DNA from 3 places in the Streptomyces sp. B3I8 genome. Region 2 is predicted to be linked to each of the others. Evidence: riboswitches for the same ligand, from Rfam matches in the RefSeq annotation. Region 2 holds a riboswitch; each other region holds the start of a gene.
What was found. Region 2 has a riboswitch for thiamine pyrophosphate ahead of QFZ64_RS25185 (thiamine ABC transporter substrate binding subunit). Riboswitches for the same ligand answer to the same signal wherever they lie in the genome.

Region 1: linked by a shared signal. The riboswitch ahead of thiO (glycine oxidase ThiO) and the one ahead of QFZ64_RS25185 (thiamine ABC transporter substrate binding subunit) in region 2 are both predicted to bind thiamine pyrophosphate.
Region 3: linked by a shared signal. The riboswitch ahead of thiC (phosphomethylpyrimidine synthase ThiC) and the one ahead of QFZ64_RS25185 (thiamine ABC transporter substrate binding subunit) in region 2 are both predicted to bind thiamine pyrophosphate.

The regions. Positions count from the first base shown of each region.
Region 1 covers NZ_JAUSYN010000002.1:1,679,019-1,682,285, reverse strand. The annotation lists gene QFZ64_RS09750 (thiazole synthase) at 1-350, opposite strand, end outside; gene thiS (sulfur carrier protein ThiS) at 353-568, opposite strand; gene thiO (glycine oxidase ThiO) at 565-1,797, opposite strand; TPP riboswitch at 1,795-1,905, opposite strand; gene QFZ64_RS09735 (hypothetical protein) at 1,958-2,299, shown strand; gene QFZ64_RS09730 (NAD(P)/FAD-dependent oxidoreductase) at 2,500-3,267, shown strand, end outside.
Region 2 covers NZ_JAUSYN010000002.1:5,155,924-5,159,190, forward strand. The annotation lists gene rlmN (23S rRNA (adenine(2503)-C(2))-methyltransferase RlmN) at 1-1,099, shown strand, start outside; TPP riboswitch at 1,142-1,249, shown strand; gene QFZ64_RS25185 (thiamine ABC transporter substrate binding subunit) at 1,359-2,420, shown strand; gene QFZ64_RS25190 (iron ABC transporter permease) at 2,558-3,267, shown strand, end outside.
Region 3 covers NZ_JAUSYN010000002.1:3,489,669-3,492,935, forward strand. The annotation lists gene thiC (phosphomethylpyrimidine synthase ThiC) at 1-1,553, opposite strand, end outside; TPP riboswitch at 1,546-1,701, opposite strand; gene QFZ64_RS17620 (YibE/F family protein) at 1,773-3,245, shown strand.

The DNA.
Region 1 (3,267 bases), 3.5 Mb from region 2:
TCGAGCAGTTCCACCGGGTCCGGCAGCAGCGTGCGCTCGTCCGCGACGACCTCCAGCTTGACCACGTCCGTGCCGAGCGCCTCCCGCGCGAGCCGCGCGGTGAGCACGGCCTCCCCGGCGGTGAAGCACCCCGCCGTGTTCGGCAGCACCCGGATGCCGAGCCGGTCCAGCACCGAGAGCACCGAACCCCGTACGGAGGGGTCCACGCGCCGCATCGCGACCGTCGTCAGCTCGGTCCCGGAGGCGACCAGGGCGCGCTCCAGGACGTCGAGGCTGGGCGCCCCGCCGGTGCCCATGATCAGACGGGACGACAGCGTCGTACCGCCGAGGACGAAGGGATCGTCGGCCATGGTCAGCCTCCTTGGACGGCGGTGAGGACCTCGACGCGGTCGCCCTCGGCGAGCGGCGTGGCCTGCCACTGGCCGCGCGGGACGACGGTCTCGTTGAGCGCGGCGGCGACCCCGGAGGGAGCGGTCGTCAGTGTGCGCACCAGGGCGTCGAGGGGGGTACCGGCGGCCACCTCGCGCGGCTCGCCGTTGACGGAGACGGTGACGGTCACGTGGCTCATGCCGGCTGCTCCGAGAGGGCGGGGGAGAGGGACCGGGTGCGGGCGCCGAAGCGCCGGGGACTGAAGGGACGGGCCTCCTCCGGCAGCACCCCGGTGGTCAGGACGTCCGCCATGACGTCACCGGTGACCGGGGTGAGCAGGACGCCGTTGCGGTAGTGCCCGGTGGCCAGCAGCAGCCCGTCCAGGCCGGTGGGGCCGAGCAGCGGCGCGTTGTCGGGGGAGCCGGGGCGCAGCCCGGCGCGGGTCTCGGTGAGCGGCAGCTCGGTGATGCCGGGGACGAGCTCGTGCGCGTCGCGCAGCAGTTCGTACACCCCGCCCGCGGTCACCGTGGTGTCCCAGCCCAGCTCCTCGCTGGTCGCGCCGAGGACCAGCTCGCCGTTCTCGCGCGGCACCAGGTAGACGTGGCTGCCGCGGACCACGGCCCGCACCGTACGGCTCAGGAAGGGCGCGTACCGCTTCGGCACGGTCAGTCGCACCACCTGCCCCTTCACCGGCCGCACCGGCGGCAGGACGGCGTCGGGCACGCCCGCGAGCCGCCCGCTGGCGCTGCCCGCGGCGAGCACCACCTGCCCGGCGGTGAACGCGGTGCCGTCGCCGGTGACCACGCCCGTGGCCCGGTCCCCGGCCACCGTGAGCCGCTCGGCGCACGCCCGGTGGAACACCACCCCGGCCCGCTCGCAGGCCACGACGAGGGCCGCGGCCAGCCGGCGCGGGTCGATCTGGTGGTCGCCGTCGACCCGCAGCCCGCCGCGCACGCCCGGCGCGAGCAGCGGTTCGAGCCGGCGGCACTCCCGCCCGCTGAGCCATTCCGAGGCAAGGCCCGAACGCCCCTGGAGGGCGTGCAGGTCGCGCAGGTGGGCCCGGTCGTCGGCGTCGAGCGCGACGGCGAGCGTGCCGCAGCGGCGGTAGCCGAGGTCGTGGCCGGTGACCTCGGTCAGCTCGGCGGCGAAGTCGGGGTAGCGGCGGGCGGACTCCAGGTTGAGCGCGAGCAACGTCTGCTCGCCGTGGTGCAGTTCGGTGACGGCGGCCAGCATCCCGGCCGCCACCTGAGCGGCTCCGCCGCCGGGTTCGGGGTCCAGCACGGTGACGGACAGTCCGCGTCCGGCGGTCCGCCAGGCGGTGACCAGTCCGATGAGCCCGCCGCCGACGACCAGGACGTCGGGGCTGTGCCCCGCGCCGCCCGCCGCCCCGTTCGAAAGCCTCTGCGGCCCTTGCGATGCACGCGACATGGGCGTCCAGCTCCTCCCTTCGCCGGCATGACCCGGATCAGGTTCGTACGGTCGGAGGCCGCAGCCTCCCTCTCAGCCCGGTACGCCCGGGCTCCCGCGGGTGCTTTACGGTGGCCACCCTAGTCCTTCGCCCCCCGACCCCCACAGGGAGCCCCGCACCATGACGCCCTCGCTCGACGGACTCGTCCTCGCCCCGGTGGCCGACCAGGCGCCGGGGCAGGTGGGTACCCGTACCCGTTTCTCGTACCACGAGAAGGACGGCGAGATCTGGGCCGAGTACGCGGGCGGCGACGTGGTCCGCGGCCACCTCGTGGGCACCCGCGCGGGCGACCGGCTCGACTTCCGCTACGTGCAGCTCAAGCACGACGGCAGCACCTCCTCGGGGCACTGCCTCTCCCGCGTCGTCGCGCTGCCCGACGGGCGCGTGCGTCTGGAGGAGAGCTGGGAATGGGAGTCCCAGGAGGGCAGCGGAACGAGCGTCGTCGAGCAGATTCCCGGCTGAGGCGGGTGCCCGGGCGGGAACGCTTATCGAGAGACGGCGTCGGCATGACGGCATCGGCATGACGGCATCGGCATGACGGCATCGGCATGGCGACATCGAAGGCGGGCAACCGCTGTGGACACTGTGGACTTCGAGGTGAACAGGTGAGCGAGCAGGCGCGGGGACCGGCGGAGCGGCGGGCCGTGATCGTGGGCGCGGGGATGGCGGGCGTGCAGACCGCGGTCGCCCTGCGCGAACAGGGGTTCACCGGACCCGTGACCCTGATCGGCGCGGAACCGCACCAGCCCTACGACCGGCCGCCGCTGTCCAAGGCGGTCCTGCTCGGCAAGGCGGAGGGCTCCGCCTTCGACATCGACTTCGAGGCCCTCGGCATCACACTCCGACTCGGCCGCGAGGTCCTCGGGGTGCGCCCCGGCGACCACGTGCTGGACACCGCCGACGGCCCCGAGCCCTACGACGTCCTCGTCCTCGCCACCGGTGCCGAGCCGGTCCTGCTGCCGGGCACCGAGGGCGTGCCCGGGGTGCACCTGCTGCGCACCCTGGACGACGCCGAACGGCTGCGCCCGGTGCTCGCGGGCGGGCACGACCTCGTGGTCGTCGGCGCCGGCTGGATCGGCGCCGAGTTCGCCACGGCCGCGCGCGAGGCGGGGTGCGAGGTGACCGTCGTGGAGGCCGCCGGCCGGCCGCTCGCCGAGGCACTGCCGGCCGAGGTCGCCGCGCCGATGGCCCACTGGTACGCCGAGAGCGGCGCCGTCCTGCGCACGCACGCCCGCGTGGCCCGCGTCGAGCCCGGCGCGGTCGTCCTCGACGACGGCGTGCGGCTGCCGGCCGGGGCGGTCGTCGTCGGCATCGGCGCCCGGCCCGCCACGGGCTGGCTCGCGGGGTCCGGGATCGCGCTCGGCGCGCACGGCGAGGTGCTCGCCGACGACCACCTGCGCGCCTCCGTGCCCGACGTGTACGCGGTCGGC
Region 2 (3,267 bases):
CCCCGGCGAACTCACCTTCGCCGCACCGCGCGGAGCGCAGCGGCCGCCGCGGCATCTCGCCGACCTGTCGCCCGCCGAGCGCAAGGAGGCCGTCGCCGCGATCGGCGAGAAGCCGTTCCGCGCCAAGCAGCTCTCCCAGCACTACTTCGCGCGGTACGCGCACGACCCGCAGGAGTGGACGGACATCCCCGCCGCCTCCCGCCCCCGGCTGCGGGAGGCGCTGCTGCCGGAGCTGATGACGGTCGTCCGGCATCTGTCGACCGACCAGGACACCACCCGCAAGACGCTGTGGCGGCTGTTCGACGGCACGCTCGTCGAGTCGGTGCTGATGCGCTACCCGGACCGGGTGACCATGTGCATCAGCTCGCAGGCGGGCTGCGGCATGAACTGCCCCTTCTGCGCCACCGGGCAGGCGGGCCTGGACCGCAACCTGTCGACCGCCGAGATCGTGCACCAGATCGTCGACGGCATGCGCGCCCTGCGCGACGGCGAGATCCCCGGCGGCCCGGCCCGGCTGTCGAACATCGTCTTCATGGGCATGGGCGAACCGCTCGCCAACTACAACCGGGTCGTCGCCGCGATCCGCCGCCTCACCGATCCCGAGCCGGACGGCCTCGGGCTGTCCCAGCGCGGCATCACCGTCTCCACGGTCGGCCTCGTCCCGGCGATCCACCGGTTCACCGACGAGGGCTTCAAGTGCCGGCTCGCGATCTCCCTGCACGCCCCCGACGACGAACTGCGTGACACCCTCGTCCCCGTCAACACGCGGTGGAAGGTGCGCGAGGTCCTCGACGCCGGCTTCGAGTACACGGCCAGGTCAGGGCGGCGGCTGTCCATCGAGTACGCCCTCATCCGCGACATCAACGACCAGGCGTGGCGCGGCGACCGGCTCGGCCGGCTGCTCAAGGGCCGCCCGGTTCACGTCAATCTGATCCCGCTCAACCCGACGCCCGGCTCGAAGTGGACCGCCTCGCGGCCCGAGGACGAGAAGGCGTTCGTCGAGGCGATCGCCGCCCACGGTGTTCCGGTGACCGTCCGGGACACCCGTGGCCAGGAGATCGACGGCGCCTGCGGTCAGCTCGCGGCCACCGAACGGTAGGCTTACGGACAGACGGTAGTCTTTTCAGCCATACACATCTTCATATTCCGACAGGGGAGCGCCACAGCGCTGAGAGTGCGGCAACCGGGCCGCAGACCCTCTGAACCTCGCCCAGGTCATTCTGGGTAGGGAGATCGGTCGTCACTCGAGCTGTTGCGCCCTGTCCGGGCCCGCCGCCGCCCCACGGGCGGGTCGGGTCCGGACAGGGCCGCGTCTTCTCCTGGTCCACTCCAGGAGGAATCCAGTGCACACCAAGAGCATGGTGGCCGTCGTCGTCGGCCTCGGCCTTCTCACGCTGTCCGCGTGCGGCTCGTCGTCCGGAGGCGGCGACTCCGCGTCCGGCGGCTCCAGGACCGTCACCCTCGTCAGCCACGACTCGTGGGCCGTCTCCAAGAACGTGCTCAAGGACTTCGAGAAGAAGTCCGGCTACAAGGTCAAGGTCCTCAAGGACGGCGACGCCGGGCAGGCCGTCAACAAGGCGATCCTCACCAAGGACAACCCGCAGGGCGACGTCTTCTTCGGCGTCGACAACACCCTGCTCTCCCGCGCCCTCGACAACGGCCTGTTCCAGCCCTACGAGGCCAAGGGGCTCGACAAGGTCGGCGCCGCCTACCGGCTCGACGGCAAGCACCGGGTCACGCCCATCGACTACGGCGACATCTGCGTCAACTACGACAAGGCGTACTTCCGGGCGCACAAGCTGGCCCCGCCCACCTCCTTCGCCGACCTCGCCGACCCGCGCTACAAGAACCTCCTCGTCACCGAGAACGCCGCGACCTCCTCGCCCGGCCTCGGCTTCCTCCTCGGCACCGCCGCCCAGTACGGCGACGGCCGGCAGGACTACTGGAAGAAGCTCAAGGCCAACGGCGTCAAGGTCGTCGACGGCTGGGAGCAGGCATACAACGAGGAGTTCTCCGGTTCGGCCGGCGGCAAGAAGGCCAAGGGGGACCGCCCGCTCGTCGTGTCCTACGCCTCCTCCCCGCCCGCCGAGGTCGTCTACGCCGACCCGCAGCCCAAGACCGCCCCCACCGGCGTCGCCGACGGCACCTGCTTCCGGCAGATCGAGTTCGCCGGGCTGCTGAACCACGCCCACAACACCAAGGGCGGCAAGGCACTCCTGGACTTCCTGCTCACCAAGGAGTTCCAGCAGGACATGCCGCTCAACATGTTCGTCTACCCGGTCGTCGACGGCGCCACGGTGCCCGAGGCGTTCGCCGAGTTCGGGCCCGCCGCCAAGAACCCGAAGACCATGGCACCCGGTCAAATCGCCGACCACCGCGACGAGTGGGTCAAGTCGTGGACCTCGCTCGTACTGAAGTGACCAAGGCGACCGGCGCGACCGACGCGGCAGCGGCGACCGGCGCGACCGGGGCGGGTGACGCGACTCCCGCGGCACCCGCCCCGGGCCGCCGGGACCACCGCGACCGCCGTCGGCGTGCCGCGGCGCGGCTCGGCCTGATGGCCACGCCCGTCGCGTTCTTCGCGGTGTTCTTCGCCTACCCGGTCACCGCGATCGTCGCCCGCGGCCTGCGGACGGAAGGCGGCTGGCAGCTCGGCCGGATCGCGGACGTCCTCGGGCAGTCCGACATCCGGCACGTGCTGTGGTTCACCACCTGGCAGGCGCTCGCCTCCACCGCGCTCACCCTGGTGATCGCGCTCCCCGGCGCATATGTCTTCGCGCGCTTCGACTTCCCCGGCCGGAACGTCCTGCGCGCGGTGGTGACCGTGCCGTTCGTGCTGCCGACCGTCGTCGTCGGCACCGCGTTCCTCGCCCTCGTCGGCCGAGGGGGACTCCTCGACGAGCTGTGGGGCCTGCGGCTGGACACCACCGTGTGGGCGATCCTGCTCGCGCACGTCTTCTTCAACTACGCCGTCGTCGTACGCACCGTCGGCGGCCTGTGGGGACAGCTCGACCCCCGCCAGGAGGAGGCCGCACGCATGCTCGGCGCCTCCCGGTTCACCGCCTGGCGCACGGTCACCCTGCCCGCGCTCGGCCCGGCCGTGGCCGCCGCCGCGCTCATGGTGTTCCTGTTCACCTTCACCTCCTTCGGCATCGTGCAGATCCTCGGCGGCCCCACCTTCGCCACCCTGGAGGTCGAGATCTACCGGCAGACCTCCGAGATCTTCGACCTGTCCACGGCCGCCGTCCTCACCCTCGTCCAGTTCGC
Region 3 (3,267 bases), 1.7 Mb from region 2:
AGCGCGTCGTCCCACTCCTGCGCACCGGGGTGCCCCTTGGCGAGGTCGGCTGCGTGGGCGGCGATCTTGTAGGTGATGACGCCGGTCTTGACGTCGTCACGGTTGGGCAGGCCCAAGTGCTCCTTGGGCGTGACGTAGCAGAGCATGGCCGTGCCCCACCAGGCGATCATCGCGGCACCGATGCCGGAGGTGATGTGGTCGTACGCCGGAGCGACGTCCGTCGTCAGCGGGCCGAGTGTATAGAACGGAGCTTCATCGCAGATCTCCTGCTGAAGGTCGATGTTCTCCTTGATCTTGTGCATCGGGACGTGTCCCGGGCCCTCGATCATCGTCTGTACCTGGAAACGCCTGGCGATCCGGTTGAGTTCCCCGAGCGTGCGCAGTTCCGCGAACTGCGCCTCGTCGTTGGCGTCCGCGATGGAACCGGGCCGCAGGCCGTCGCCGAGGGAGTACGTCACGTCGTAGGCGGCGAGAATCTCGCAGAGCTCCTCGAAGTGCTCGTAGAGGAACGACTCCTTGTGGTGGGCCAGGCACCAGGCGGCCATGATGGAGCCGCCGCGCGAGACGATGCCGGTCTTGCGGTTCGCGGTGAGCGGCACATGGGCGAGGCGCACCCCGGCGTGCACGGTCATGTAGTCCACGCCCTGCTCGGCCTGTTCGACGACCGTGTCCTTGTAGACCTCCCAGGTCAGCTCCTCCGCCCTGCCGTCGACCTTCTCGAGGGCCTGGTAGAGGGGGACCGTGCCGATGGGCACGGGGGAGTTGCGCAGCACCCACTCGCGCGTGGTGTGGATGTTGCGTCCCGTGGACAGGTCCATGACCGTGTCGGCACCCCAGCGGGTCGCCCAGGTCATCTTCTCGACCTCCTCCTCGATGGAGGAGGTGACGGCGGAGTTGCCGATGTTGGCGTTGACCTTCACCAGGAACCGCTTGCCGATGATCATCGGCTCGATCTCCGGGTGGTTGACGTTCACCGGCAGCACCGCGCGCCCCGCCGCGATCTCCTCACGCACGACTTCCGGGGAGACGTTCTCCCGGATGGCCACGAACTCCATCTCGGGGGTGATCTCTCCCCGCTGTGCATAGGCGAGTTGGGTCACTGGCGTTCCGTCCCGGCCGCGGCGCGGCTGGCGGGGCCGTCCGGGAAAGACCGCGTCGAGGTTGCGCAGCCCCCCGCGCGGCGAGGTGTGCTTGATCCCGTCGTCCTCGGGCCGGACCGGACGTCCCGCGTACTCCTGGGTGTCGCCCCGGGCGGTGATCCAGTTCTCGCGCAGCGCCGCGAGACCCCTGCGGACATCGGTCCCAACAGTGGGGTCGGTGTACGGGCCCGAGGTGTCGTACAGCGTGACCGACTTCCCGTTGGTGAGGTGCACCTGGCGGACCGGCACGCGCAGATCGGGGCGCGAACCCTCAACGTACGCCTTGTGCCAGCCGATGGACGTTCCGGCCTCCTCGCCGTGGGACGTCCCGCCGGGGTTCCTCTCGGAGTCCCCGACAGAGCCCACACTGACGTTCTGTGCGGAGGCAGGCGTGCGTGTGTCCTTGATGGTCATGAGACCTACTCCCTACGCCGGCATTACCCGGTAACAGGTTCAGCGGTCGACGCAGCGAGGTCCGCCGGCGATGTTCCACGTGAAACATCGCCTCTGCGGAGGTCAGCGCCCTCTCAGCCCGGTGCTCCGAGCTCCCGCGTGTACTAAGGCGCTTTTACGCTAACGCCTGCGTGGCAGGACTGAACAGTGGGCCCCTGCTGTTCTTGCGATGATGCGTCGGTGACCACGCCCTCTCAGCACCCGCATCACCCTCCCCATCAGCACTCGCCACACGAGCAGCCTCCGTCTCGGCCGGACAACTCCCAGGGGAGTGCCGGCCACTCCCACAGCCACGGCCACGGACCGGCGGCGCCCGCCTCGCAGCGGCTGCGGAAGGTCATCACCGCCGTCCTCGTCCCGTTCGCCGTCGCGGTGGTCGCGGGGCTGGTCGTGCTCTGGCCCGGCGGTGTTCCGTCGCACGAGCGCACCGGCGTCGGCTTCGACCGCCAGACGCAGCAGGCCACGGTGACCAAGGTGGTCCGGGTGGACTGCGCGGCCGTGGGCGCCGTGGGTGGTACGGGCACGGGCGGCCCGGGTGCGGACGGGACGTCCGCCGACGGCGCCTCGGCCGACGGCGGCACCCCGGGTTCCGGCGCGGGGGACTCCGGTGCGTGCAAGAAGGCCACGGTCCGCGTCGACACGGGCAAGGACAAGGGCCGCACCTTCACCGAGTTCGTCCAGCCGGACCAGTCGCGGCAACTGGACCAGGGCGAGAAGGTCGTGGTCTCCTACGAGCCCTCCGCACCGAAGAACCTGCAGTACTCGGTCACCGATGTGAAGCGCACCCTGCCCATGGCGCTGCTCGCGGGCATCTTCGCCGTCGCCGTGGTGGTCGTGGGCCGGATGCGGGGCCTGGCCGCCCTGATCTCGCTGGCCGTCAGCTTCCTGCTGCTGTCGTTCTTCATCCTGCCGGCGATACTGCAGGGCTCGAACCCGCTGGCGGTGGCGGTGGTGGGGTCGAGCGCCATCATGCTGATCGCCCTGTACATGTGTCACGGCCTCACGGCCCGCACCTCCGTCGCGGTGCTCGGCACGCTGATCTCGCTGGGGCTGATCGGTGCTCTCGGCTCGCTGTTCATCGGGTGGGCCGCACTCACCGGGAACACCGACGACAGCACCGGCCTGATCCACGGTCTCTATCCGGACATCGACATGAGCGGCCTGCTGCTGGCCGGGGTCATCATCGGTTCACTCGGGGTGCTCGACGACGTGACGGTGACCCAGACGTCCGCCGTCTGGGAACTGCACGAGGCGAACCCCGTCATGGGCCGCAGGGCGTTGTACCGCGCGGGCATACGGATCGGTCGCGATCACATCGCCTCGGTCGTCAACACCCTGGTCCTGGCCTACGCGGGTGCGGCTTTGCCCTTGCTGCTGCTCTTCTCCGTCGCGCGGAGCGATGTGGGGACGGTCGCCACCAGCGAGCTGGTCGCCGAAGAGATCGTGCGCACGCTGGTCGGTTCCATCGGCCTGGTCGCCTCGGTGCCCGTGACCACCGCCCTGGCCGCGCTGGTGGTCTCCGCGGACCGCCCGGGCGGGGCGGGCCGGGCGACGACACCGCACGGGGGCGAACAGCCGGCCGCCCGAGTCGGCGGGGGGACGGCGGTGGTGCCCCCGGCGCGCGGCGCACGGGGCCGTCGCCGCAAGCGCTGAGGTGTGCGGGCACAGGCGTGCG